Regions from separate parts of the Shewanella sp. 4t3-1-2LB genome, predicted to be linked through region 4. Evidence: predicted binding sites of a transcription regulator. Region 4 holds the regulator's gene; each other region holds the start of a gene.

The links. The regulator MetJ, encoded in region 4, represses methionine synthesis genes. The targets are predictions, from matches to a motif close to TAGACGTCTAGACGTCTA.
Region 1: msrA (peptide-methionine (S)-S-oxide reductase MsrA) is a predicted target of MetJ. The motif match lies at 2,386-2,403, and genes of this name have one in related genera.
Region 2: metK (methionine adenosyltransferase) is a predicted target of MetJ. The motif match lies at 3,755-3,772, and genes of this name have one in related genera.
Region 3: metE (5-methyltetrahydropteroyltriglutamate--homocysteine S-methyltransferase) is a predicted target of MetJ. The motif match lies at 2,795-2,812, and genes of this name have one in related genera.

What each region holds. Positions count from the first base shown of each region.
Region 1 is NZ_JAFNJD010000001.1:313,682-319,731, forward strand. It holds gene seqA (replication initiation negative regulator SeqA) at 1-134, shown strand, start outside; gene pgm (phosphoglucomutase (alpha-D-glucose-1,6-bisphosphate-dependent)) at 171-1,823, shown strand; gene msrA (peptide-methionine (S)-S-oxide reductase MsrA) at 1,892-2,371, opposite strand; gene astE (succinylglutamate desuccinylase) at 2,524-3,552, shown strand; gene J3L11_RS01395 (thiamine pyrophosphate-dependent dehydrogenase E1 component subunit alpha) at 3,704-4,882, shown strand; gene J3L11_RS01400 (transketolase C-terminal domain-containing protein) at 4,885-5,862, shown strand; gene J3L11_RS01405 (dihydrolipoyllysine-residue acetyltransferase) at 5,872-6,050, shown strand, end outside.
Region 2 is NZ_JAFNJD010000021.1:6,517-12,566, forward strand. It holds gene J3L11_RS09240 (dicarboxylate/amino acid:cation symporter) at 1-301, shown strand, start outside; gene J3L11_RS09245 (META domain-containing protein) at 321-731, opposite strand; gene J3L11_RS09250 (GGDEF domain-containing protein) at 871-1,815, opposite strand; gene J3L11_RS09255 (hypothetical protein) at 2,138-2,488, shown strand; gene metK (methionine adenosyltransferase) at 2,540-3,691, opposite strand; gene tkt (transketolase) at 4,275-6,050, shown strand, end outside.
Region 3 is NZ_JAFNJD010000045.1:2,055-8,104, forward strand. It holds gene J3L11_RS15125 (dodecin) at 1-4, opposite strand, end outside; gene J3L11_RS15130 (hypothetical protein) at 133-459, shown strand; gene metE (5-methyltetrahydropteroyltriglutamate--homocysteine S-methyltransferase) at 472-2,739, opposite strand; gene J3L11_RS15140 (LysR family transcriptional regulator) at 2,893-3,795, shown strand; gene J3L11_RS15145 (HDOD domain-containing protein) at 3,812-4,534, opposite strand; gene J3L11_RS15150 (GDSL-type esterase/lipase family protein) at 4,652-5,254, opposite strand; gene J3L11_RS15155 (hypothetical protein) at 5,597-6,050, shown strand, end outside.
Region 4 is NZ_JAFNJD010000034.1:2,701-8,750, reverse strand. It holds gene J3L11_RS12875 (bifunctional aspartate kinase/homoserine dehydrogenase II) at 1-795, opposite strand, end outside; gene metB (cystathionine gamma-synthase) at 814-1,974, opposite strand; gene metJ (met regulon transcriptional regulator MetJ) at 2,190-2,504, shown strand; gene J3L11_RS12860 (sulfite exporter TauE/SafE family protein) at 2,573-3,310, shown strand; gene J3L11_RS12855 (conjugal transfer protein TraF) at 3,331-4,530, opposite strand; gene nrfD (NrfD/PsrC family molybdoenzyme membrane anchor subunit) at 4,655-5,593, opposite strand; gene J3L11_RS12845 (4Fe-4S dicluster domain-containing protein) at 5,590-6,050, opposite strand, start outside.

The sequences.
Region 1 (6,050 bases), on a different contig from region 4:
ATAGCGGTTATTGGGTTACCACCAATAATAACACGGCTAAAAAACGCGCTATTTTGCTGGAAGCGCTGGAAAAACTTGGTTGTGGTGCTATTCGCGCCAACGCCATTGCCGATGCAGCATTACCATCAGCCTAAACAGCGTAGCACAGTTAACTGACAAGGAGAGCAACCGTGGCAATCCATGAACGTGCAGGCAAACAGGCACAACAGCGTGACCTGGTCAATATTCCTAAATTGATGAGTTTTTATTATCGGTTGATCCCCGATGTTGAAAACCCGGCACAACAGGTGAGTTTTGGGACTTCTGGACATCGGGGCTCAGCCTTTAGCAGTAGTTTTAACCAGAATCATATCTGGGCGATAACACAGGCCATTGTCGATTATCGTCAACAGCAGGGTATTCATGGCACGCTGTTTTTGGGAATGGACACCCATGCGCTGTCACAGGCTGCTTACGTTTCTGCTTTGGAAGTCTTATTGGCAAACGAAGTGCAAGTGGTGGTGCAGCAAAATGAAAGTTTTACACCGACGCCTGTGGTTTCCCAAGCAATTGTCGCTGCTAACGTTGGTAAAGCAAAAGATGACAGCAACCGCTGCGATGGCATCATTATTACGCCATCCCATAATCCGCCGCAGGATGGTGGTATCAAGTACAATCCACCCCATGGTGGTCCGGCGGAGGCCGCGGTGACGAACTGGATAGAATCCCGCGCCAACCAATATCTACAACGCCGATTGGAAGGGATTAAAAAGCTTAATTATGGTACAGCAGCAGCCATCGGTTTGATTAAACAGCAGGATCTGATAACACCCTACGTCAGCGCATTGGAACAGGTCATTGACATGGCCGCCATTGCAAAGGCTGGGGTGAATATTGGTGTAGATCCGTTGGGGGGCTCCGGCATCTATTATTGGGAAAAAATTGCCGAAACTTATGGGCTTAAGATCACGCTGGTAAACGATAAAGTTGACCCAACATTCGGTTTTATGCCATTGGACAAAGACGGCAAAATTCGCATGGATTGTTCATCACCATACGCCATGGCTGGGTTGCTGAGACATCAGAACGAATATGATGTCTGTATTGGTAATGATCCTGACTATGATCGTCACGGTATTGTGTGCCCGGGCAGTGGATTAATGAACCCTAATCACTATCTAGCGGTGGCGATTGACTATCTGTTGAGCCATCGGCCGCAATGGTCAGCCGAACTAAAGATTGGCAAAACGCTGGTATCCAGCGCACTTATTGACAAAATCGTCGCCTCTCATGGCCGGGTCTTGTGTGAAGTACCGGTTGGCTTTAAATGGTTTGTCGATGGTTTGGCTGATGCCAGTTTTGCCTTCGGTGGTGAGGAAAGTGCCGGTGCAGCGTTCCTAAAACGCGATGGAACAACCTGGTGTACCGATAAAGACGGTATCATTCTGGGCTTGTTGGCGGCGGAAATTATTGCGGTTACCGGAAAATCACCTGCAGAGCGCTATGAAGAGTTAGTGGCAGAATTCGGCCGTAGTTATTATCGGCGCATTGACAGTCCAATCAATGCTAAGCAAAAAGCGCGTTTTAGCCGCTTGAATGCCGATACGCTAGGCGCTGACACCATTGCAGGTGATAAAATTGAAACCGTTCTGACCCATGCGCCGGGTAACAATGCCGCTATCGGTGGTATCAAGGTCACCACCGCAAACGGTTGGTTTGCCGCGAGACCTTCAGGCACTGAAGCGCTATTTAAAATCTATGCCGAAAGCTTTATCAGTGAACAGCATCTGGACCGGTTAATGAGTGACGCGCAACAGGTGATAAAACAAGCCTTGAAAGGCTAACACTGAGTTATCACTGCAGCCCAAAAACGCACTCAATGATTAGAGTGCGTTTTTATGTGCCGTCTCAATTAATATTCAATGTGGCAACTGGGCAAATCATTCTTACGGATATAATCCTGATGGTATTCTTCTGCTTTGTGGAAGGTTTGCGCGGGGACAATTTCGGTGACAATTTGCCGTAAGCCCCATTTACCACTGCGCATCAATGCCAGTTTTGATGCTTCTGCCTGTTGTTTCTGCTCTTTATCGTGGAAAAACACCACACTGCGGTACTGGGTTCCCATGTCAGCCCCTTGCTGGTTGAGGCTGGTAGGGTTGTGGTTTTTCCAAAATACCTGCAGCAAATCATCATAACTGACTTGCGACGCGTCATATTCAACCTGTACCACTTCCGCATGCCCGGTGGTGCCTTTTTTGACTTGCTCATAGGTTACCGCATTATCGCCACCGCCCATATAACCACTGGTGGCGTTAATCACCCCAGGCACTTGTCGGAAAAAATACTCGACGCCCCAAAAACAACCGGCGCCAAAGGTTGCAATCGCCATAATATAACCCTTATTAGATGTCTAGATGGCTAAAATTATCTTCGAAGCTGCGCGAGCTTGCAATAGCGGGGAAATAATAAGTCATAACGACTTGCCATTAACCACTGTGATAGCATGCAGTAGTAAGGCATCATTGATTTAAGGAGTAAACCGTGCTGCAGCCAATACTGCAACAGGCGAATTTTCTAGCACTGACCCTTGCCAATCCCCTGTTTATGGCGGCCGAACAAGGCGTTATTGCGGATCACACGCAAGTCGAGATCTGGGATAGCGGCGTCTTGGTTTTTACACCACTGACCGCTGAACCAACGAGCGACATCGTTTTGTCAAGTGGTATTCATGGCAATGAAACCGCCCCCATAGAACTCTGCAACCAACTAATCCGCGCCATTCTTCAGCAGCATTTACTGTTGCGACAAAGAGTGATGTTTATCTTCGGTAATCCAATGGCGATGATTAACGGTACACGTTTTGTGACGGAAAACCTCAATCGTTTGTTCAATGGTGAACATGCTAACCCGAATGTTCTGACAAATGGTGAGCGTGCGCGTGCGGCCAAATTAGAGAGTTATATGCAGCAGTTCTTTACCGCAACTGGCCGAAAACGATTTCATTACGATCTGCATACGGCTATCCGTGGTTCGCGTCATGAGCGCTTTGCTGTGTGTCCTTATCGGCCGGGAAAACCCCATTTGAAACAACAAATTGCATTTTTAAGTGCCGCCGGGATTGAAGCGTTTCTGATGCATCATGAACCTACCACCACTTTCAGTTATGCCTCGTCAGCCAATTATCAGGCAGAAGCCTTCACCGTAGAGTTGGGGAAAGTTATGCCCTTTGGCCAAAATGATTTAACCCGACTGGCAGCACTGCGCGCCATGCTGATGGCGTTGCTTGCTGAAACAGCAACTCCAACGCCAGATTTTGCCGCCGATAAGCAAGTGCTTTATCGGGTGTGTCGCTCCATTACCAAACACTTTGCCGACTTCGCTTTTACCTTTGATAAAGATCTGCCCAACTTCACGCAATTTGCCCAAGGTGAAGTACTAGCCCATGAAAATGGTCAGGCTATTGTAGCGGAACAAGAAGGTGAGGCGATTGTGTTTCCTAACGCGCAGATCCCCATTGGTCAACGTGCCGCGCTGTGTGTGGTGGCCGATCCTGGTATTCCGTTAGCCTAATGTAAAGCTAGATATACGCGTTATAGCAATCAAAGTTGATGATAGCCAGATCACAGAGATTGCCAGCCGCTTAAAGTTAACCTAGTGTGCTGGACGAGTATAAGAACCAATAGCAGAACGATTCTGCCTAAACAGAATGAAAGAGCACATCATGAGCAACACTACGTTTACCCAACAGGTTGTCCATCGTGCAACGTTTCTGGAACGGAATTCGCTGAATATTCCGATCCTGAAATTGTTGCAAGCAGATGGCACCACCTTCGAAAACGCTGTGCTTCCACAGGTTGATGAAGCGCTGTCGCGAAAAATTTTTGATACCTGTGTTTTTATCAGAACGCTGGATGAACGCATGTTGGCAGCACAGCGTCAAGGACGCATCAGCTTCTATATGACCTGCACAGGTGAAGAAGCTGCTGTCATCGGCAGCGCTGCGGCACTGGAGCCTGAAGATATCATCTTAGCGCAATATCGTGAGCATGCGGCACTGCGTTATCGCGGGTTCACCACCGAGCAGTTCATGCATCAGATGTTCAGTAATGAAAAAGATCTGGGCAAAGGGCGACAGATGCCGATCCACTACGGTTGCCAGCAACTGCACTTTCAGACAATTTCTTCCCCGCTAGCAACGCAGATCCCGCAGGCATCTGGTGTCGGCTACTCCTTAAAAATGCAGGGTAAGCGCAATGTTGCCATCTGTTATTTTGGTGAAGGTGCGGCATCTGAAGGTGACTTTCATGCGGGCCTGAATATGGCGGCGGTTCATAAAGTTCCGGTAATTTTCTTCTGTCGCAACAATGGTTACGCGATTTCTACGCCCACTGACGAACAATATGCCGGCAACGGTATTGCCAGTCGCGGCTTGGGTTATGGCATGCACACCATTCGTGTCGATGGTAACGATATGTTGGCCGTCCTGGCTGCCACACAGCAGGCCAGAGCTTGGGCCATAGAACATAGTGCTCCGGTGTTGATTGAAGCCATGACCTACCGTTTGGGGGCTCATTCATCTTCAGATGATCCGTCTGGATATCGCTCAAAAGATGAAGAAGCACGCTGGCAGCAGCACGATCCGGTCAAACGCTTTAAATTGTGGCTGATCAATAAAGGCTGGCTCACAGAAGATGATGATGCCGAACTGCAAAGCCGTTACCGCCAAGAGGTGCTGGATGCGTTGAAGGTCGCAGAAAAAGTGCCCGCGCCCAAGCTTGACGAAATAATTGAGGATGTTTACGACGTGCCAACCGCAAACCTGAAAAAGCAGCTTGAGGAATTAAAAGCGCATGTAGCTAAATATCCCAAGGCTTATCCGAAGTCATCAGGGAGGTTATAAGCATGGCTAAGATGAATATGCTGCAAGCCATCAATAACGCACTGACGCTGGCGATGACGGCCGATGACAAGATGCTGGTATTTGGTGAGGATGTTGGCCATTTTGGTGGAGTGTTCCGCGCAACTTCTGGGTTGCAGGATAAATTTGGCAAAGAGCGTTGCTTCAACACACCGTTGACAGAGCAGGGCATTGCCGGGTTTGCTAATGGTCTGGCGTCCAACGGCATGACGCCTGTCGCGGAAATCCAGTTTGCCGATTATATATTCCCGGCATTTGATCAGATAGTGAATGAATCGGCGAAGTTCCGCTATCGTAGTGGCAACCAGTTCAATGTTGGCGGGCTGACGTTCCGTACACCTTACGGTGGTGGTATTGCCGGCGGTCATTACCATTCGCAATCACCAGAAGCCTATTTTACCCAGGTAGCGGGGCTTAAAGTGGTAGTGCCGCGCAATGCTTACCAAGCCAAAGGTCTGTTGTTATCAGCCATTCATGATCCCAACCCGGTGATATTCTTCGAACCCAAACGGCTATACCGTGCCTCAGTGAATGATGTGCCGGAAGCGGCCTACGAGTTGCCGCTCGGGAAAGCAGAAGTCGTGCGCGAGGGCGCCAATATTACGTTGTTAGCTTGGGGCGCACAGGTGGAAGTTATCGAAAAAGCGGCCGAAATGGCGCAGGAAGTTAACATCGATTGCGAAGTGATCGATTTGAGAACGCTCACACCGTGGGATGTCGAAACCGTTGCAGCCTCCGTGCGTAAGACCGGTCGGTTGCTGATCAACCATGAAGCACCGTTAACCGGAGGCTTTGCCGGTGAGATTGCTGCAACAATCCAGCAGGAATGCTTTTTGTATCTGGAGTCCCCCATTGCCCGCGTGTGTGGGCTGGATACTCCATACCCATTGATCCATGAGAAGGAATATATGCCGGATGCGCTGAAAACCTTCGAAGCTATCAAAGCCTCGGTGAACTTCTAGGAGTGGCGCATGATTAAGGATTTTATTTTGCCGGATATAGGCGAAGGTGTTGTTGAATGTGAGCTGATGGAGTGGTTGGTAGCCGAAGGCGAACGGGTTGAAGAAGATCAACCGGTATGTGAAGTCATGACCGACAAAGCCTTGGTACAAATTCCAGCACCATTTCCAGGTGTGATAGCCAAACTCTA
Region 2 (6,050 bases), on a different contig from region 4:
TGTATTGACCGCAACCTTAGCGTCTATTGGCACCGCAGGTGTTCCTGGTGCCGGTCTGGTGATGTTGACGCTGGTACTTAATTCGGTGGGGTTACCGCTGGAAGGGGTGGCGTTGATTGCGGGTATTGACCGAATTCTTGATATGGCACGGACGGTCGTGAATGTGGCTGGCGATCTAGTGGCAACGACGGTGATTGCCAAATCTGAAGATGAACTGGATCTGGCACATTACAATGCGGATTTACAGCAAAGTGCGCGCATTGCAGAACAGAATGCCGCATCGGAGCAGCAGACAGACTAATACATAAATCAGCGGCGAGTTAGTTGCGCTTTAAGGTCAGTAGTGAGTTGTCATGACTATCCACAAGCAACAGTTTGCCGTTTTTAATGACGGCTTTAGTAACCAGGGGTAGCAGTTGCATGACTTGCTGCTCTTGTTGCATCAGTTCATCGACACAGGCTTTCATGGTGCTGGTAGCCGGGCTGATGTGCAGCTGTTGCCCATTGAGCTGATAACTGCCAGAGAAATAGTTACAGCTGTTATTGCCACTAAGCTGATTTTTGGCGTTAAAGGTGAGCTGCGCTGGGCTAAAATCGACCACTGGCCGCTCTTGCAGCCGTTCTATGTGCCAGCGGCCCAATAGGGATGCGCTAGTGACTGGTATCGCTGTCATTGACTGACATGCACTAAGCGACAGCAGCCCCAGTGCTAACAAGGTGGGTTTTCGCATTCAACGGTTCCATCAGAGTATTGACACGGAAGTGTGACAATTTTTGCGGGAGAAATGAAGTTCAGCCTGCTGTTAACCGTATATAGGTTACGGGATATCGGGCGATGTTAGCTTGGCGTGAACATCGCCCACAAAAATGTTAATCGTCGTGATGGGGCTGGGATGAGCGTAATCCGGACTTGGCTTCGTCTACCATGGCTACCAGCTTGGCTGTTGAATCTGGGGTGAAAAAGCGATAGCTGTAATCCAGTGACATAGGTAGCGGCGATTGGTTGAAGATTCGCTCCACCCGTCGCACGATATGTTCCAAATCCCGTTCTAGATCCACAAATACCAGCAACACAAATTTAGTGTCATCATAATGTGCGGCAATATCCGCCGCTCTCAGGGTGGAAAGCAGCAAATTGGCTAACTCCTGATGGCTGCGTTTTAACACTTCATCATTGATATCACCTGTTGGTTCCAGCTCAAAGAAAATCACCCCACAGTGAGCGCCAAAGCGACGGCCGAGATTGAGTTGCCGTGGGGCCATCATAATAAAACCGTAATGATTGAGCATGCCGGTATTGGCATCTCGCATCGACAGCGCTTCAATGCGGTGATTTTGACAGAATAACGCCAGATCCTGCTGCAGTAGGATCTGAAAGGGTTCTAACATCAGTGGGCTGACATGCTGGTTCTCGTTGGCACGAGCATTCAGCACGCATAAACATCCAAAGACTGAACCATCCGGCCAATGTACTGGGCGAGACAGGATACACAGGATACTGCGAAACTCATCTGGATATTCATCCGCAGTGCCTTGTGTCAGATCCAGATTCAGGCCGTCGGGGCTACTGTAGGCCATGCGCTGCAATAGCGAAGTATCGGCATCAAAGATTTTGCCTGGCGCCAACTGCATGCTGTTGTCAGCGGCGCTGACAATCACTTCATAACCCGCATCTATTTTTTGCAGTACAAACACTTTGTCAGCCTGATAATAGTGTTTCATCAGCTCACACTGGTGCATCCAACGCACCAGATTCAGGCCATGATTGTCATTTTCCAGCAAACTAATTCCCGGTTTAACCGATTCAGGCAGCATGGCCTTATCCTTTGTGAGGGCGATAGGCATTAAGTGTGGAGTTGTTATAGTTATTTTGCAACTTTGAGTAGGTGATGTTCCACTTATTGTCAATGTCAGTGCAACAACCGTAGCTATCAAAGGGAATATTTGTACTCTGAATCTATGTAAAATGTGGATTATCAGTCGTAGTGCGATGATTGTTAAAGTTAATATACAAATATCTCCTGGTGCTGTTGATGTACCTTGTTGGAAAATTTCTGGTTGTAGCAACGGACTTATATGCGGATGACACAGGATTTGCTAGCCTTAAAGCATCATCAACTGTGTGAGTAAGAACACGATGGAAACTCAGAAATTACATACACAGGAGTCGTTACTGAGGCTCAGCAAAACCTTGAGATTATCTTCTTTTGATATGGCCCGTTGGCTGGTGTCATTGCTGACATTACAGCAGCAGAAATGCCGGGTAGTTGAGGCGAGTGTTCAGGGTAAGGAAGGGCAGCGCTTTCTGGTGTTTGCGCTAGACAGCATTTTTGATTGTGGTCGCAGCAATAATTACCACAGCCAACTGACGCTGGTGACCGAAGAATCACAGGTGAAAGCGGCAGAAACGGTAACTGTGACGCCATTACCTCCGCAGCAATTAGCGTTTATGTGTATGGAAAGTGCTCATTTCGATCATTGTTACTAAGACGCAGATGTAAAAAAACCGCCAACTGGCGGTTTTTTTAGAGCCAACGACTTATAACCCGGCGTCGTCGCGCAGCGCGTCAGCCTTGTTGGTCTGTTCCCAAGGGAATTCATTACGACCAAAGTGACCATAAGCTGCTGTTGCCTGGTAGATCGGACGGGCCAGATCCAACATTTCGGTTAACCCATATGGGCGCAGGTCAAAGTGACGACGCACCAGCGCGATCAGCTTGTCTTCCGGTAATCTGCCAGTACCAAAGGTTTCCACACTGATAGAAGTCGGCTCTGCTACCCCAATGGCATAAGAAACCTGGATCTCACAACGATCTGCTAACCCGGCAGCGACAATGTTCTTGGCGACATAACGAGCCGCGTAAGCAGCGCTACGATCTACTTTGGATGGATCTTTACCGGAGAATGCACCACCACCGTGACGCGCCATACCACCGTATGTGTCGACGATAATTTTGCGGCCAGTGAGACCACAGTCACCCATAGGACCACCAATCACAAAACGACCGGTTGGGTTGATAAAGAATTTGGTGTCTTTGGTCAGCCACTGCTGAGGTAATACTGGCTTGATGATGGTTTCCATCACGCCTTCTTGCAATTCTTTCAGGCTGATTGCATCGCTATGCTGAGTTGACAGCACCACAGCATCAATACCCACGATCTGATCATTATCGTAAACAAAAGTCACTTGCGATTTCGCATCGGGACGCAGCCAAGGCAACAGTCCCTGCTTACGTACTTGTGACTGGCGTTTCACCAAAGCATGTGCGTAAGTGATGGGGGCAGGCATCAGCACGTCGGTTTCGTTACTGGCGTATCCGAACATCAACCCTTGATCACCGGCGCCCTGTTCTTTGGGATCCTTACGGTCAACCCCTTGATTGATATCGGGTGACTGCTTACCAATGGCGCTGAGTACCGCGCAGGAGTTAGCATCAAAGCCCATATCGGAACTGGTATAACCGATTTCACGTACGGTGTTACGGGTCAGTTCTTCAATATCCACCCAAGCAGAAGTGGTAATCTCACCACCTACCATCACCATGCCGGTTTTGACATAGGTTTCACAGGCAACACGGGCCTTAGGGTCTTGGGTGAGAATGGCGTCGAGCACCGCATCAGAAATCTGATCGGCGATTTTATCAGGATGTCCTTCTGACACAGATTCAGAAGTAAAGAGGTGTCTTGCCATAGTCTGGAAAATCTCGTGATTAATAGAAAAACCTTTAGCTGCAACTATATCCGTATAGAAGCATCTACATCTAGACGTCTATTTTAATTTAATTTGGGTATTATAAAACCCCTTTTGCTGATATTTGTGCAGTACGCCCCATCGCTGTTGCCAATGTCCAGTAATTTCTTTATTGATATCAGCAGCTTTTAACCATCTGATAGTAAGTACTCGTTAGCTTTTTGTCTTGTCAGCTTTACACCTCGGTTTGATGAGTCTGTAACACATGAAGGTTTTTATACTAAGTTATGGCCATTCGTGCTGACTTTGCTCGTCGGATCTAAATAGCTGTTCCTAATTGCGTTTCACTCGAGGAATAGTGGCTATTCCGATAAGTCGACCCTCCGTGTCAGGGATGACGCGGTGGAGTCCCATGGATGGGGTTATGTGTGTCGACGTTGGGAATGGCCTCTGTGATCTGGTATTAAGAACACTTATCTAGGTCGCAAAGCCGGAAATATATTTGCGTCAACTGCCCCTCTGCGGGAAAATAACCGCCAATTTCCGCCCGACAAATCTCAAGACCCACTACGCAGGAGAAAGCATGTCTTCCCGTAAAGAACTCGCTAACGCTATTCGTGTGTTAAGTATGGATGCTGTGCAAAAAGCTAAATCCGGCCATCCAGGTGCCCCAATGGGCATGGCAGATATTGCAGAAGTCCTTTGGCGCGGGCATCTGCGGCATAATCCACTTAATCCACAATGGGCTAACCGCGACCGTTTCGTGCTATCCAACGGCCATGGTTCTATGCTGCTTTATTCGCTGCTGCATCTGTCTGGCTATGATCTGAGCATTGATGATCTGAAGCAATTTCGCCAGTTGCACTCGCGTACTCCCGGTCATCCAGAATACGGCTATGCGCCAGGGGTAGAAACTACTACCGGGCCGTTGGGGCAGGGCATCACCAATGCCGTGGGGATGGCGATTGCTGAAAAAGTATTAGCGGCACAATTCAATCGTGCAGGACATGAGATTGTGGATCACCACACTTATGTATTCATGGGTGATGGCTGCATGATGGAAGGTATCTCGCACGAAGCTTGTTCACTGGCGGGGACGCTGGGCTTAGGCAAGCTGATTGCTTTCTGGGATGACAACGGTATTTCAATTGACGGTCATGTAGACGGCTGGTTCAGTGACGACACTGCAAAACGCTTTGAAGCTTATGGCTGGCAGGTGATCCCGGCGGTGGATGGTCATAATGCTGAAGCGATTAACGCGGCTATCGAGCAAGCTAAAGCCGATCCACGACCATCACTGATCTGCTGTAAAACCATCATTGGTTATGGCTCACCTAACAAATCCGGCTCCCATGATTGTCACGGCTCACCACTGGGTGATGCTGAAGTGGCAGCTTCTCGCGAATTTTTGGGCTGGCCGTATGCACCGTTTGAAATTCCAGCCGAGATTTATAGCGCGTGGGACGCAAAGGCCGCAGGTAGTGCCGCGGAAGCGGACTGGGAAACTCAGTTGGCTGCATACGCCGCTGCTTATCCCGAATTGGCAGCTGAATTGAAACGCCGTGTCAGCGGCCAGTTGCCAGCGGATTTTGCGGCAGGCGCGCAGGCGTATATCGAACAGTTGCAGGCTAATCCTGCCAATATCGCCTCACGCAAGGCATCGCAAAATGCATTGGAAGCCTTCGGTAAATTACTGCCAGAATTTCTCGGTGGCAGTGCTGACTTAGCGCCTTCTAATCTGACCATGTATTCCGCTTCCAAGTCCATTAGCCGCGATGATGCATCCGGTAACTATCTGCACTACGGGGTGCGTGAGTTCGGTATGTCGGCGATGATGAACGGTATCGCACTGCATGGTGGCTTTGTGCCTTACGGCGCGACCTTCCTGATGTTTATGGAATATGCGCGTAATGCACTGCGTATGGCCGCGCTGATGAAACAGCGGGTAATTTTTGTATATACCCACGACTCTATTGGTCTGGGTGAAGACGGCCCAACTCATCAACCAGTGGAGCAAACGGCTACGTTGCGTTTGATGCCTAATATGAGTACTTGGCGCCCATGCGATCAGGTGGAATCCGCTATCGCCTGGAAATATGCCATTGAACGCCAGGATGGGCCAACCTCGTTAATTTTCTCCCGCCAGAATCTAACACAGATGCCACGTACTGCGGTGCAGTTGGCCGATGTGGCAAAAGGCGGTTACGTGCTGGTGGATTGTGACGGTACACCTGAACTGATCTTTATCGCCACGGGTTCTGAAGTGGAACTGGCAGTAAAAGCCCAAGCTGAATTGACCGCTGCTGGTCATAAGGTGCGGGTAGTTTCTATGCCAGCCACTGACGTGTTCGACAAGCAG
Region 3 (6,050 bases), on a different contig from region 4:
TCATAACATCCTCCTGAGCATAACAGGCCAGCAATAACCTGACCTGAGTATAGTCACAAATAACCCGTGACAGCAGATGTTAACCTTTTGTATATTTCTCAATAGGATAAACAAGAAATGCAGGGAACAGGCATGAATCGTCCACATTCAGGTTTAGGGATTAGTTCTTTTATCGTCAGTCTGGCGGCCGCCATCTTAATTTTTATCACGTTAGTGATTGCCGGAAACTTGGCAAACACCACTCCAGGTGGGCTGGATGAAAACAGTCGTACGGCAATGACCATCGGCTTCGCGATTATTGGGTTGGTGTTATTGTCACTGGTGGCGTTGGGTTTAGGTATTGCCGGCCTGTTTCAAAAAGACCGGCAGAAAGTATTTCCCATCTTGGGTACTGTGTTTTCCAGCTTCACCATCCTTGGCACTATCGGTTTGATCCTGTTGGGATTGTCGCTCACCTGAAACGACTAACCATTAGCCCAACTGTCGTCTGAGTTCGCGAGCCGCCGCCACCATATGCCGTAACGCAGGTTCCACTTCGTCCCAGCGGCGAGTTTTCAAACCGCAGTCAGGGTTTACCCATAACTGGCGCAGCGGGATGCGTTTGGCCGCTTGTTGCATCAGCGCCACCATCTCTGCCACCGTAGGGATATTCGGTGAGTGAATATCATAAACACCGGGGCCAATTTCATTGGGATAGTCGAATGCTTCGAATACGTCCAACAGTGCCATATGGGAGCGCGAGGTCTCGATGGTGATCACGTCGGCGTCCATAGCGGCAATGGCTTCAATGGTGTCGTTAAATTCGCTGTAGCACATATGGGTGTGGATTTGGGTATCATCCCGCGCCACTGACGCGCTGAGACGAAACGCCGCCACCGCCCAATCCAAATATGTCTTCCAGTCGCTCTGTTTCAGCGGTAAGCCCTCCCGGAACGCCGGTTCATCAATCTGGATAATGCGGATCCCCGCCTGCTGCAAATCCGCCACTTCATCACGAATAGCCAGCCCCAACTGATAGGCGATGGTTTCTTTGGGCAAATCTTCCCGCACAAATGACCAGTGCAAAATCGTGACAGGTCCGGTCAGCATACCTTTAACCGGTTTATCGGTGAGACTTTGTGCATATTCAGCCCAGGCCAGCGTCATCGGCTGTGGCCGACTGACATCACCATAGATCAACGGTGGTTTAACACAACGCGAACCATAACTTTGCACCCAGCCAAAACGGGTAAAACCGATCCCTTGCAACTGCTCGCCAAAATACTCCACCATATCGTTACGCTCAGCTTCGCCATGCACCAGTACATCCAGTCCCAGTTTCAACTGACGCTCAATAGTGTCGCAGGTGATCTGTTGCAGCAAACGGGTGTATTCCACGTCAGCCAGCTCACCACTGCGCCAACGGTTACGCAACTGCCTAATCGCGGCGGTCTGCGGAAAAGATCCTATGGTGGTAGTGGGTAATAACGGTAAGCGTAACGTCGCCTGTTGCTGCACTTGTCGCTGTAAAAACGCACTTTGGCGCTTGAAGTCCTCGGCACCTAGTGCTGCTAGACGAGCAGTAACCTTAGCGTCCACGGCGGCTGCCTGCTGTGCCCGCCGCTGCTGGCAATGCGCGATAATTGCCTGAGCCGCTTCACTGGTCGGATACTGCAGCAATTGTTGCAACTGCTGTAACTCTGTCAGCTTCTGCCGCGCAAACGCCAAACGGGATTTCAACTCAGGCGCTAGCTCAGTTTCCAGTGTCAGGTCCACCGGGGTATGCAGCAGAGAACAGGACGGTGCCAACCATAAGCGCTCACCTAATTGCTGAGTATAGGGTGCCAATGCTTGTGCCAGCAGATCCAGCTCTGCCGCCCAGACATTACGACCATTAATCACTCCGGCCGACAATACCTGCGCTGGCCGCAAAGCTGCTGCAAACGGTGCTAGTTGCTCCGGTGCTGTCACCAAATCCAAATGTAATCCCGCCACTGGCAACGCCGAAATCAGCGATTGATGGTGTGCCACACTGCCATAATAGCTTGCCAGTAACAGTTTCACCGGAACGGTTTGCAGCGTTACATAAGCGGTTTCATAGGCCTGTTGCCAGTCTGGCGCTAACTCCAGAGCCAGCGCTGGTTCATCCAACTGCACCCACTCAACGCCTAATTCGGCAAACTGTGCCAACAACTGCTGATAGCTTTGCAGTAATGACGGCAACAATTGCAGCTTATCAAACGGTTCACCCACGGTTTTAGCCAGATGCAAAAAGGTTACCGGACCCAGCAAAACTGGTTTTACCTGATACCCCAGCGCCTGAGCTTCCTGAACTTCCTCAAACAGTTGTGGCCAACGAATACTAAACTGCTGCGTTGCGGTCAGCTCTGGTACCAAATAGTGGTAATTACTGTTGAAATATTTAGTCATTTCGGCGGCAGCGGCTGGCTGACCGCTGGGCGCACGGCCTCGCGCTACCCGAAATAAAGTATCCAGATCAATCTCGCCCTGACGATGACGCGGCGGGATCACCCCCAAGGTTGCACTTAAGGTCAGCACCTGATCGTAATAAGCAAAGTCGCCCACTGGCAGTAGGTCAATCCCGGCTTCGGCCTGCCATTGCCAGTGCGTACGCCTAAGTTCAGCCGCTACGGTCAGTAACTGTGGTTGTGTCAGTTCGCCACGCCAATACTGCTCCAGAGCAAACTTCAATTCGCGGCGGCGGCCGATACGGGGGAACCCCAGATTATGTAATGTCATGCTCAAACTTCACTCCTTGCGATAGACAGATGACGCTAAAAACAGCAAATCAATTTAGGCGTCTAGACGTCTGGAAGTTTATTGTGATAGTCTCTGGCTAGGCAAACGAATTGGCTTCAACACCAACATGAGCGAGATTCATACGGGATGAGCATGATAGAACTCAGGCACTTGTGGACACTATTAGCGTTGAGAGAATGTGGCAGTCTGGCCGCAGCGGCCAAAAAACGCTTTGTGACACAGTCGGCACTGTCTCACCAGATTAAAGAACTGGAAACCCGTATTAACTCTTCGGTGTTTATTCGCAAAAGCAAACCACTGGCGTTTACCGAAGAAGGCACGCGCCTGCTGTTGCTAGCGGAGGAGATCCTGCCCAAAGTGCAAGAAACTGAAAATCTGCTGAAACAAGGCAGCAATAGTACTCACGGACCATTACGGGTGGGGATTGAATGTCACTCCTGTTTCCGTTGGCTAATGCCAGCGATGGAGGCCTTCAAACATAAATATCCAGAAGCACGACTGGATCTATCTAGCCGTTTTCTGTTTGATTCGCTTGAGGCGTTGGAACAAGGCGAACTGGATTTAGTGCTGACATCGGATCCGGTCGCCAGCCACACGCTCGCCTATCAGCATCTGTTCGAATTTGAGGTTAAGTTAGTGGTCAGCAACGCACATCCACTGGCAAAATTTGACTATGTACTACCACAGCAATTACTCAAACAACCGATTATCAGCTATCCGGTGCCATTAGAGCGGCTGGATCTGTTCCGCTATTTCCTCGAACCTGCGGGCATCGCCCCAGGGCCACAGAAAACCAGTGATTTAACCAATGTGCTGTTACAACGGCTGGCGTGCAATGACGGGGTAGCAGCTTTGCCAAACTGGTCAATGCGCGAGGCACATGGACTCAGCCTGAAAGCGCTGCGACTTGGCAAAGAGGGGTTGCGACGACCACTGTTCGGCGCTTATCGGCGCAATGCCAGCAACAGCAAACTGATCCAGCATTGGCTGACATTGGTGGCGGATGAAGCAGTTAGCCCGCTAGACAGTCACTAACAACGCGCCGAACATTTTAGAGCGAATTCAGCAGCAAACCACGTTGAGCCAAGATGCGTCGTAACACCAGACCGGCAGAGTTAGCATCACGAGTCTGGCGTAAGTTATGCGCAATCATAAACTCGTGCTGTAGCTCATCATCCAGACCTAGCGCCTCAAAGGCGCCCAGCGTTAGCGATTTCTGCTGGGTATCAATAAGACTCTTGATAATGCTCAGCGGGAAACACTGATCCTGCTCGGCATTGAGGTAAGCAAAAGCGGTTAGTGCGATAACCTGCCCGAACACACTGAATAACGCCAGCGTCTGCACTTCATCAGCATCAATGCTCACCCCCTGCATCTGATGCAAGCTATCTACCGCTTCGGTTGCAATAGCCTCCGTCAGCCGCCAGTACCCCTGCACCAACTTACGATAGGGCTGCGGCAGCTCATCCAGCTTTTCCTTGAGGTAAAAGGTAAAGGCATAACGGTAGATATTGACCTGTCCCAGTCGTACCAAAGCATCTTTTAGACTGCGGTTAGGATGCAGCGATGGCGCCATAGCACAATTACTGCGCCACAGCAGATGGGCAGCTAAGGCGGGATCGGTAGAAACGATATCAATGACATTGCGAATATCACCGTCAGCAATAATCGCTTTCTTCAGCGGCACCAAAGTAGCACGCCGACCCAGCACCTGCTCCTCATTGGCGATAATTGCCCTGACCTCTGCGAAAACTTGCTGCTCAAGATCTGTCATAGAGAATTTAACCTGTTGTTATCAGGACGAGAGGTCCATTTTTTTACAAAAGATTTACCCACAAATGCCACCCAAGGGTCAAGCCCATTTCAACGATTTTAGACATGTCATTGCCGATCAGAAAGCTCCGGCATGTTGAAGCTTGCGGTAGATCGCCGCCGCCAACTGTTGATAGCCTGCAGCATTCAAATGGACGGCATCAGATTTCAACGCTGGAGAAGACAGTAATCCACTCAGCACATCGTTCATAAATAAACTATCATTTTGTTTTGCAAGCGTTTTATAAAATGACGCGGGTTGCAGAAAAACGTTTTTCTGTGGCACAGAGATCAGCAACACCGGTACCGCCATGCTCTGCGCATCCAATAACATCTGCTGTAGGTTATCTTGGATCTGCTGTGGTGGCACACCATGTAAAATGTCGTTACCACCTTCGAGCAAAATCAGCAGATCCGGCTGCATTTCATCTAATAGCGCTGGCAACCTTTTACGACCTTCGGCAGTTTGTTCGCCGGAAACCCCGGCATTAACCACTTCGCACCCACACAGTTTAGCCAACTGTGTCGGATAATCCTCATCTTTAGCTGCACCTTTCCCGGCAGTAAGGCTGTCACCAAACGCCAAAATGCGCCCCGTGGGTCCAAGATAGGGTAATGATGGTTCTGAGCAGGCGCTCAAACCCAACAGCAAGAAAAGAGATAAGGCAACACGCGGTAGCATAAGCATCTCCATTGCAATGATTGCCAGCATGGCTCCATCATGCGCATAAAAAAACCGGCAAGCAAGCCCATTTAGCTATCAACACTTGCCATAGGTTTTCACCCATTTGGCTGCAGAGAATGAGAGATTATGAGATGTTGGTAGATAGGGGACAATATTCACAATATCGGGAGAAATAAGTAAACTGTAGAATGTTAAAAAGCAACCGGAAATAACTAGGTGATGACGGCCTAGTGGATAAAATATCTGGCGTTAGGCTGTTAATTAAAGATTGGTTGTACTTCTGAATTTTACGAATTTTAAGTAATACCACAGGGGTCTATACAACTTGGACTTATCATTATGTCAGTATTTCAAATATACAAGAAAGATGAGCATTTGCAGCGTGCAAAGGGGCTTCTCAACTCTGATAATCCAGCAAAACATGTCTATGCTTGCCTTGAGCTTAGGTTTTGTATAGAAGCGATTGTTTATCAAAAACTTCTTCATGGCATTGATAGCTTACCAAACACGATTGTTGAAACTTGGCGACCCAATAAAGCACTAAAAATGTTGGTTGAGTTTGATAATTTGACAGCCTCAGATTGCACAGTTGAAGTCAATCTTCCGAATTCTCTGGAACTACCAAAATCAAATTGGATGTTATTGGGTGAACAAAAACTACCGTCTGTGCGTTGGTTAGATAAAACCTACCATAAACTAGGCAACTTCCTACACCTAGTTGAACCTAAAAATGCTGCAAATGCTAAATCTAAAAACACAAAAGAGGAAGTACGAGATATTGCAGAGCAGTTGG
Region 4 (6,050 bases):
CAGCGTACGGGAATGCAGTACCGGGGAACCGAGCCGTGCCAAGCGGTCTGCCTCTGCCAATGACATGTTTTGCAGTAATCTGGCGTCCTGAATTTTGTTGGGGTCGGCGTTAAACACCCCTTCTACGTCAGTCCAGATAGTGACCCGGTCAATATCGGCCAGACTGGCAATCAAGGTGGCACTGAAGTCAGAACCGTTACGCCCCAGCAACAACATTTCACCTGCCGGATTGGCGCAGATAAAACCGGTGATCACCAAACGTTCATCGGGATGCTGCTTGAGCATCTGTTGCACTTTGGCACGGGATTCTTCTACCCGAATTTTGGGTACTGCCGCCTCATCAGCGATAAGCAGACCGCGCGCATCAACGTTACAGGCGGCCACCCCAGATTCACGCAGCAACGCTGCCATCAGCCGGGCAGACCAACGTTCACCAAAGCCCACTACCTGATTGCATTGGTAGTCGCTACGCCCATCCAGCGCCAGCAAGCTCATCAGTGTCGCCCGGTCGTTGGCTAAGCGTTCCCGCAACTGCCGCGCCTGAGAATTACTCAATAGCTGCTCAATCAGGTTTTGCTGATAGTTCATCAGCACCTGCAACTCTTCCTGCCACAGTTGGCCTTGCTCACGCAGCGCTAACAACTTGTACAGGAAGTTGGTGGTTTTGCCTGCGGCAGAGACCACTATCAGATCATCAGGCCGCCCGTGGGTCAGCAGGATGTGGGCCACACGCCGGTAACAGTCAGGATCGGCAAGACTACTACCACCAAATTTATGTAAGTGACTACGTGCCATCAATTAATGCTCCCCAACTCAACAGGCGGCAACGGCTGCCAAACCGGCAGCGATATCGTCCAACAGATCTTGTGGATCTTCGATACCAACGGACAAACGAATCAGGGTATCTTTAATGCCCGCTTCAGCACGGGCGGCCGGCTCCATCGCGCGGTGAGTCATTGTAGCAGGGACTGCCACCAAACTTTCTACACCACCGAGACTTTCTGCGACCGAAAAATAACGTAACGCACCGAGAAATGCCGTTACCTGCGCTTCACCGCCCGTCAGCTCAAAACTGACCATAGCACCGAAGCCCTGCTGCTGTCTGGCAGCGATTTCGTGACCGGGATGTGTTGCTAATCCGGGATAATATACCTGCTGTACCTGGGCACTGTGTTGCAACAACTCGACGATTTTAGCGGCATTACTCTGATGCTGCTCAATGCGTAATGCCAATGTTCTTAAACCGCGCAATGTCAGATAGCTGTCAAACGCGCCGCCGGTCAATCCCAGCGTGTTCGACCACCAATGCAGTTGTTCCGCCAATGCAGGCTCTTTAGCGATCACCGCGCCACCGACCACGTCACTATGACCGTTGAGGTATTTAGTGGTGGAGTGCACCACGATATCGGCACCGAGCAGCAAAGGTTGCTGCAACGCGGGCGACAAAAAGGTGTTATCTGCCACCAGTAGCGCCCCAACGGCTTGGCAAGCAGCGGCGATGGCGGCAATATCAATGACTCGCAACAAAGGATTCGAGGGCGTTTCAATCCATACCATCTTCGGCTTACGGGCAATGGCCTGTTGCAGCGCTGCGGTATCGGTTTGATCCACTATTGCCAGTTGAAATTGACCCTTTTTCGCCAGATTGGTAAACAGTCGATAACATCCACCATAGCAGTCGTGTGGCACCACCAGCAGATCCTCGGGGCTAAGCAGGCTGACCACCAGCGTCACCGCCGCCATACCACTGGTGGTGATCACTGCCGGACAACCCTGTTCCAGTTCACCAATCGCATTACCAAGAATACTGCGAGTGGGATTACCGGAACGGCTGTAATCAAACTGCCTTGGCGTTGTGTGACCATCAAAAGCGTAGTTGGTTGAAAGATAGATGGGCGGAACCACAGCACCATGCTGGCTATCGGACTCAATCCCCTGACGGACGGCAATCGTCGCCATTTTCCGTGCTGTCATTTTTGGCTCCTCAAATGCTTTACAAGAAACACCATAAAGATGTCTGGATGGCTAAATTCTACCAACTCCCCCCTTGGCGTCAATAGGCATAAAGACGTTTAGACGTCCAAATGTATAGAATTCCATTTTTGTGATACAGTATTACGACCCGAGATTTGACTGTAGGGTGTAAGGGTTTAAAATCGGCAGCGAATTAGTGACATAGCAGGTGCAACATGACTGAATGGAATGGCGAATACATCAGCCCCTACGCTGAGCACGGGAAGAAAAACGAACAAGTAAAAAAAATCACTGTGTCTATTCCGCTGAAAGTACTGAAAGTGCTGACGGATGAACGCACTCGTCGCCAGGTCAACAACCTGCGTCATGCCACTAACAGTGAGCTGCTGTGTGAAGCATTTCTGCATGCCTACACCGGCCAGCCGTTACCCAACGATGAAGACTTGTCCAAAGATCAGCCCGACAGTATCCCGGCGGAAGCCAAGCAGATGATGGAAGATATGGGCATCGAATGGGAAGAAATGGAGTAAATGTGCCGTTTCCCAAGCCTTTCTCATTTTACTGACAGCCGGGAGTTTCCCGGCGTTACTTCGCTGTTATGTGGTCGTTGATCGATCCTGTTACCTTATTGCTGGCATCGCTGATTATTGTTATCGGTGCCGTGACGCAAAGTCTGTTAGGCTTCGGTCTAGCGGTCGTTTCTACCCCGCTACTTTATATTGTTGACCCGGAACTGGTGCCAGTACCGGTGATTATTCTGAGCTTTTCCATTGCGTTGCTAACACTGCTGCGCGAGCGCGGCAATCTGGAACTGGGCGGATTGCAATACGCATTGGCCGGACGGATTCCCGGCAGCTTGTTGGGGGTTACGTTGCTATTGGCGCCGCGCGCGGTGCTGGGCTTGATTATTGCGGCCATTGTTGGCGCGGCAGTAGTGATGAGCTTGAAGAAATTCAGCGTCGCCGTCACCCGTCGCAACCTGTTTATTGCAGGTGCCTTTTCGGGCATATTCGGGACGGTAGCAGGTATCGGTGGCCCGCCGATGGCATTGCTGCTCACGGGGCGCGAAGCCGGTAAATTCCGTGCGGCGTTGTCGGCATTTTTTATGGTGAGCACCTGTATCAGTCTGCTGATTTTGGCGCTGTCCGGTATGGTCAGTTGGCGCGATTTGTTGTTATCTGTGCTGTTATTACCGGCGGTAGTGCTGGGATTTCTCGCCTCAGGCATCTTGTTACCCCGAGTAGATAAACGCCGCACCCGCTTGCTGACATTAGCGCTGTGTGGCGCCAGCGCATTATTGCTAGCACTCAAATCCTTGTGGGCGTTGCTATCCTGACAACGCCCTTGTTGTTTCACCTAGAAGTGATACGAGGTCTGTAACGCGCCGCCGATAGCGTTATCGCTGCCAAACATCCCAGTCAAATCTAATCTAAAGAACTTGCCAATAGCGATACCCGTTCCCACTGAATAGATATCGGTGGTGACATCGTTGAGATCCTGGCGATAACCAAGTCGCAACGCTAGCCAGTCAGTGGCTTTCACTTCACCACCGACACGCCAATATTTCGGCCCTTCCAGCTCGGCAAACTTGTTGTTTTCCGTCAAGTCGATATCGCTGGTTAACATCACTGTCCGCCATTCATAAGCGATACCAGCAGTTACCATGGGTTTGATTTGGTAGGTTAATTGCTGGCCTTCGGAAACCATGGTCTGCATGTCTTGCTTCACCAAGTTGCGGCCACTGAGCCCCACGGTCAGCCCCGGCATGGGTTGCAGTGCGACCCCAACATCCAGGTTAAAACCTGTGTCATCGTTACGATAATCGTCACTGTCAAAATCATTAACATCAAAATTGTTGGCTGACACCGCATAATTGAACGTATCCAGCCGCTGCAATTTCGGCGTAATCCCGACGGTGAGCGGCATATTCGCCACAGTGAAGCCACTGCTCAGCGCCACACCGACATCAGAAACCGCCCCGGCAATCACGCGCCCTTGAGATGACAAATCATCCAGGGCTGGCGGATTTAGCGGATCCAGCGTACTCAATAACAACAGATCGGATGCACGGATATCGGCTAGCGCGAAACCATCCAGATAAGTCTTAGCGATAACGGCAACTGACATTCGCTTACTAGAGGGCAACACCACGGCAAATCCCAAGCCAGCACTGGCGTAAGCGCTATTGCCGACTAATGACTGTAGATTCCCCAATAGCTGATCGCGATAATGCAGCATTCCCTCAACATCGCGGTTATCTATCGCCAGTTCCAGAGCATCATAGTTGTCCTGCACATCATCAAATTTATCGACCATTTTGTCTTTATCGGCACCATCAGCACCTAAGGTTGGCAACAGCAGGCTCACGTCTTCGCTCTGGCGCTCCGTTAGGCTCAATAATGCCGGATTGATAAAACCCGCCACCATTCTGTCACCTGCCGCCACACCCGCACCGCCCATGGCATCGGTTCTGGCTTCATACACATCTTGCCCGGCCCATAGTGGCCCACAACTTAATGTAGTGGCGCATAGCAACGCCAGCATCTTCAGTTTCATCCCGCTTCTCCCCAGCCGCTGTTTGTTCAATTAAAGATAGTTGTTACCCAATGACTCTCCAGAAAAAGCGGCACAAAAAAGCCCCCGCTGAAGCGAGGGCTTTGATTTCCATCACATAAATGATTTACCCAAGATAACTTTGTCCCGCATACAGGATGAAGTGTCTTAGTGCCAGCACCCCGGTCAGGCTACACAACGCGCCTAGCAGCATGACACCTTTGCCATGACGTTGCTGCGCCGGTAACAGCAGCGATAACAGCGGTACACCAAAACCAACTGCCACCACCAATGTCCAGAACACCGCAGCCCAAGTGCCAGTTGTCAGTGATGCCAGTGCGGCAGCAGCAGCGCCACCCTTGAAGTACAGGCCACAAAACAGCATGAACAGGAACAGCATCTCGATGCCAACGACTGGCAGCTCAATACCGTGCATACGGCCAAGTTCATGATCATGCGCCGGAGTTCTGAACAGCAGTAGTGCTACAACTGCGTTGGCGGCTGCACCAGCAGAAATCCCTGACACCAAGAACAGCGCTGGCAGAATCGCGGTATTGAGCATCGGATAGATGTTCATCGCCGAGATCAGGAAACCGGTGTAAGCACCCACGATCACCGCTAGCGCAAACAACAACGTTTCTATTGGTTTTCTGAGACCATTCAGCACATCGGCCAGTCCTTGCAGGAAGCCCAAACCGATAGTTGCCAGTTGCCCCCGGAATACCACCAGTGCATACAGGAAGGTCAACGGAATAAAGACCAATAACGCCAACACCCCGATAGACATCACTGACGTGAAGTTATAGTTAACGAGGATCAACCAGAAATGGAACGGCCGAGTCAGGTCAACGACCAGACATAACATTCCCAGACAGATAGCCACGGGTGCAATGAGTGCAGCGGCCTTAAGGACGGGACTCTCCTCACGGTCGCCTTTTACCCAACGCATCGCGATGGCGATCAGTAAACTGCCTGCAGAAAGCCCGGCCAGAAACAGGTATACGGCAATCACCCAATGCCAGGTCACAGGATTGTACTGTGACATATCACCCCAGATATTGTTCATGCTTCAATCCCTCCTTTGCGGGCAGGAATACGATAAACCCTTGGTTGCGTACCAAGATGGACTTTTTCGCGATAGGTTGGCGCGCTGTTCAGCAGTTTGCTCACTTCGCTATTGGCGTCATTGGCATCGCCAAACACCAAGGCATTGGTGGGGCACACAGTGACACAGGCAGGTTGTTCGCCACGTGCTAGCCGAGTATCGGCACAGAAATTACATTTTTCAGCGGTGTGACTGACTGGGTTGATAAAGCGCACTTTGTAAGGACAGGCAGCGATACAATACTGACAGCCAACGCACTTATCTTGTTTAATCGACACGATACCGTCGGCAGTGACATACGCCGCTCCGGTGGGACACACCTTAACGCAAGGCGCATCTTCACATTGTTGACAAGACACTCGGTTATATTTGAAGTGCAATAATGGCACTTCACCAAATGGGCCTTCCACGCGAACCT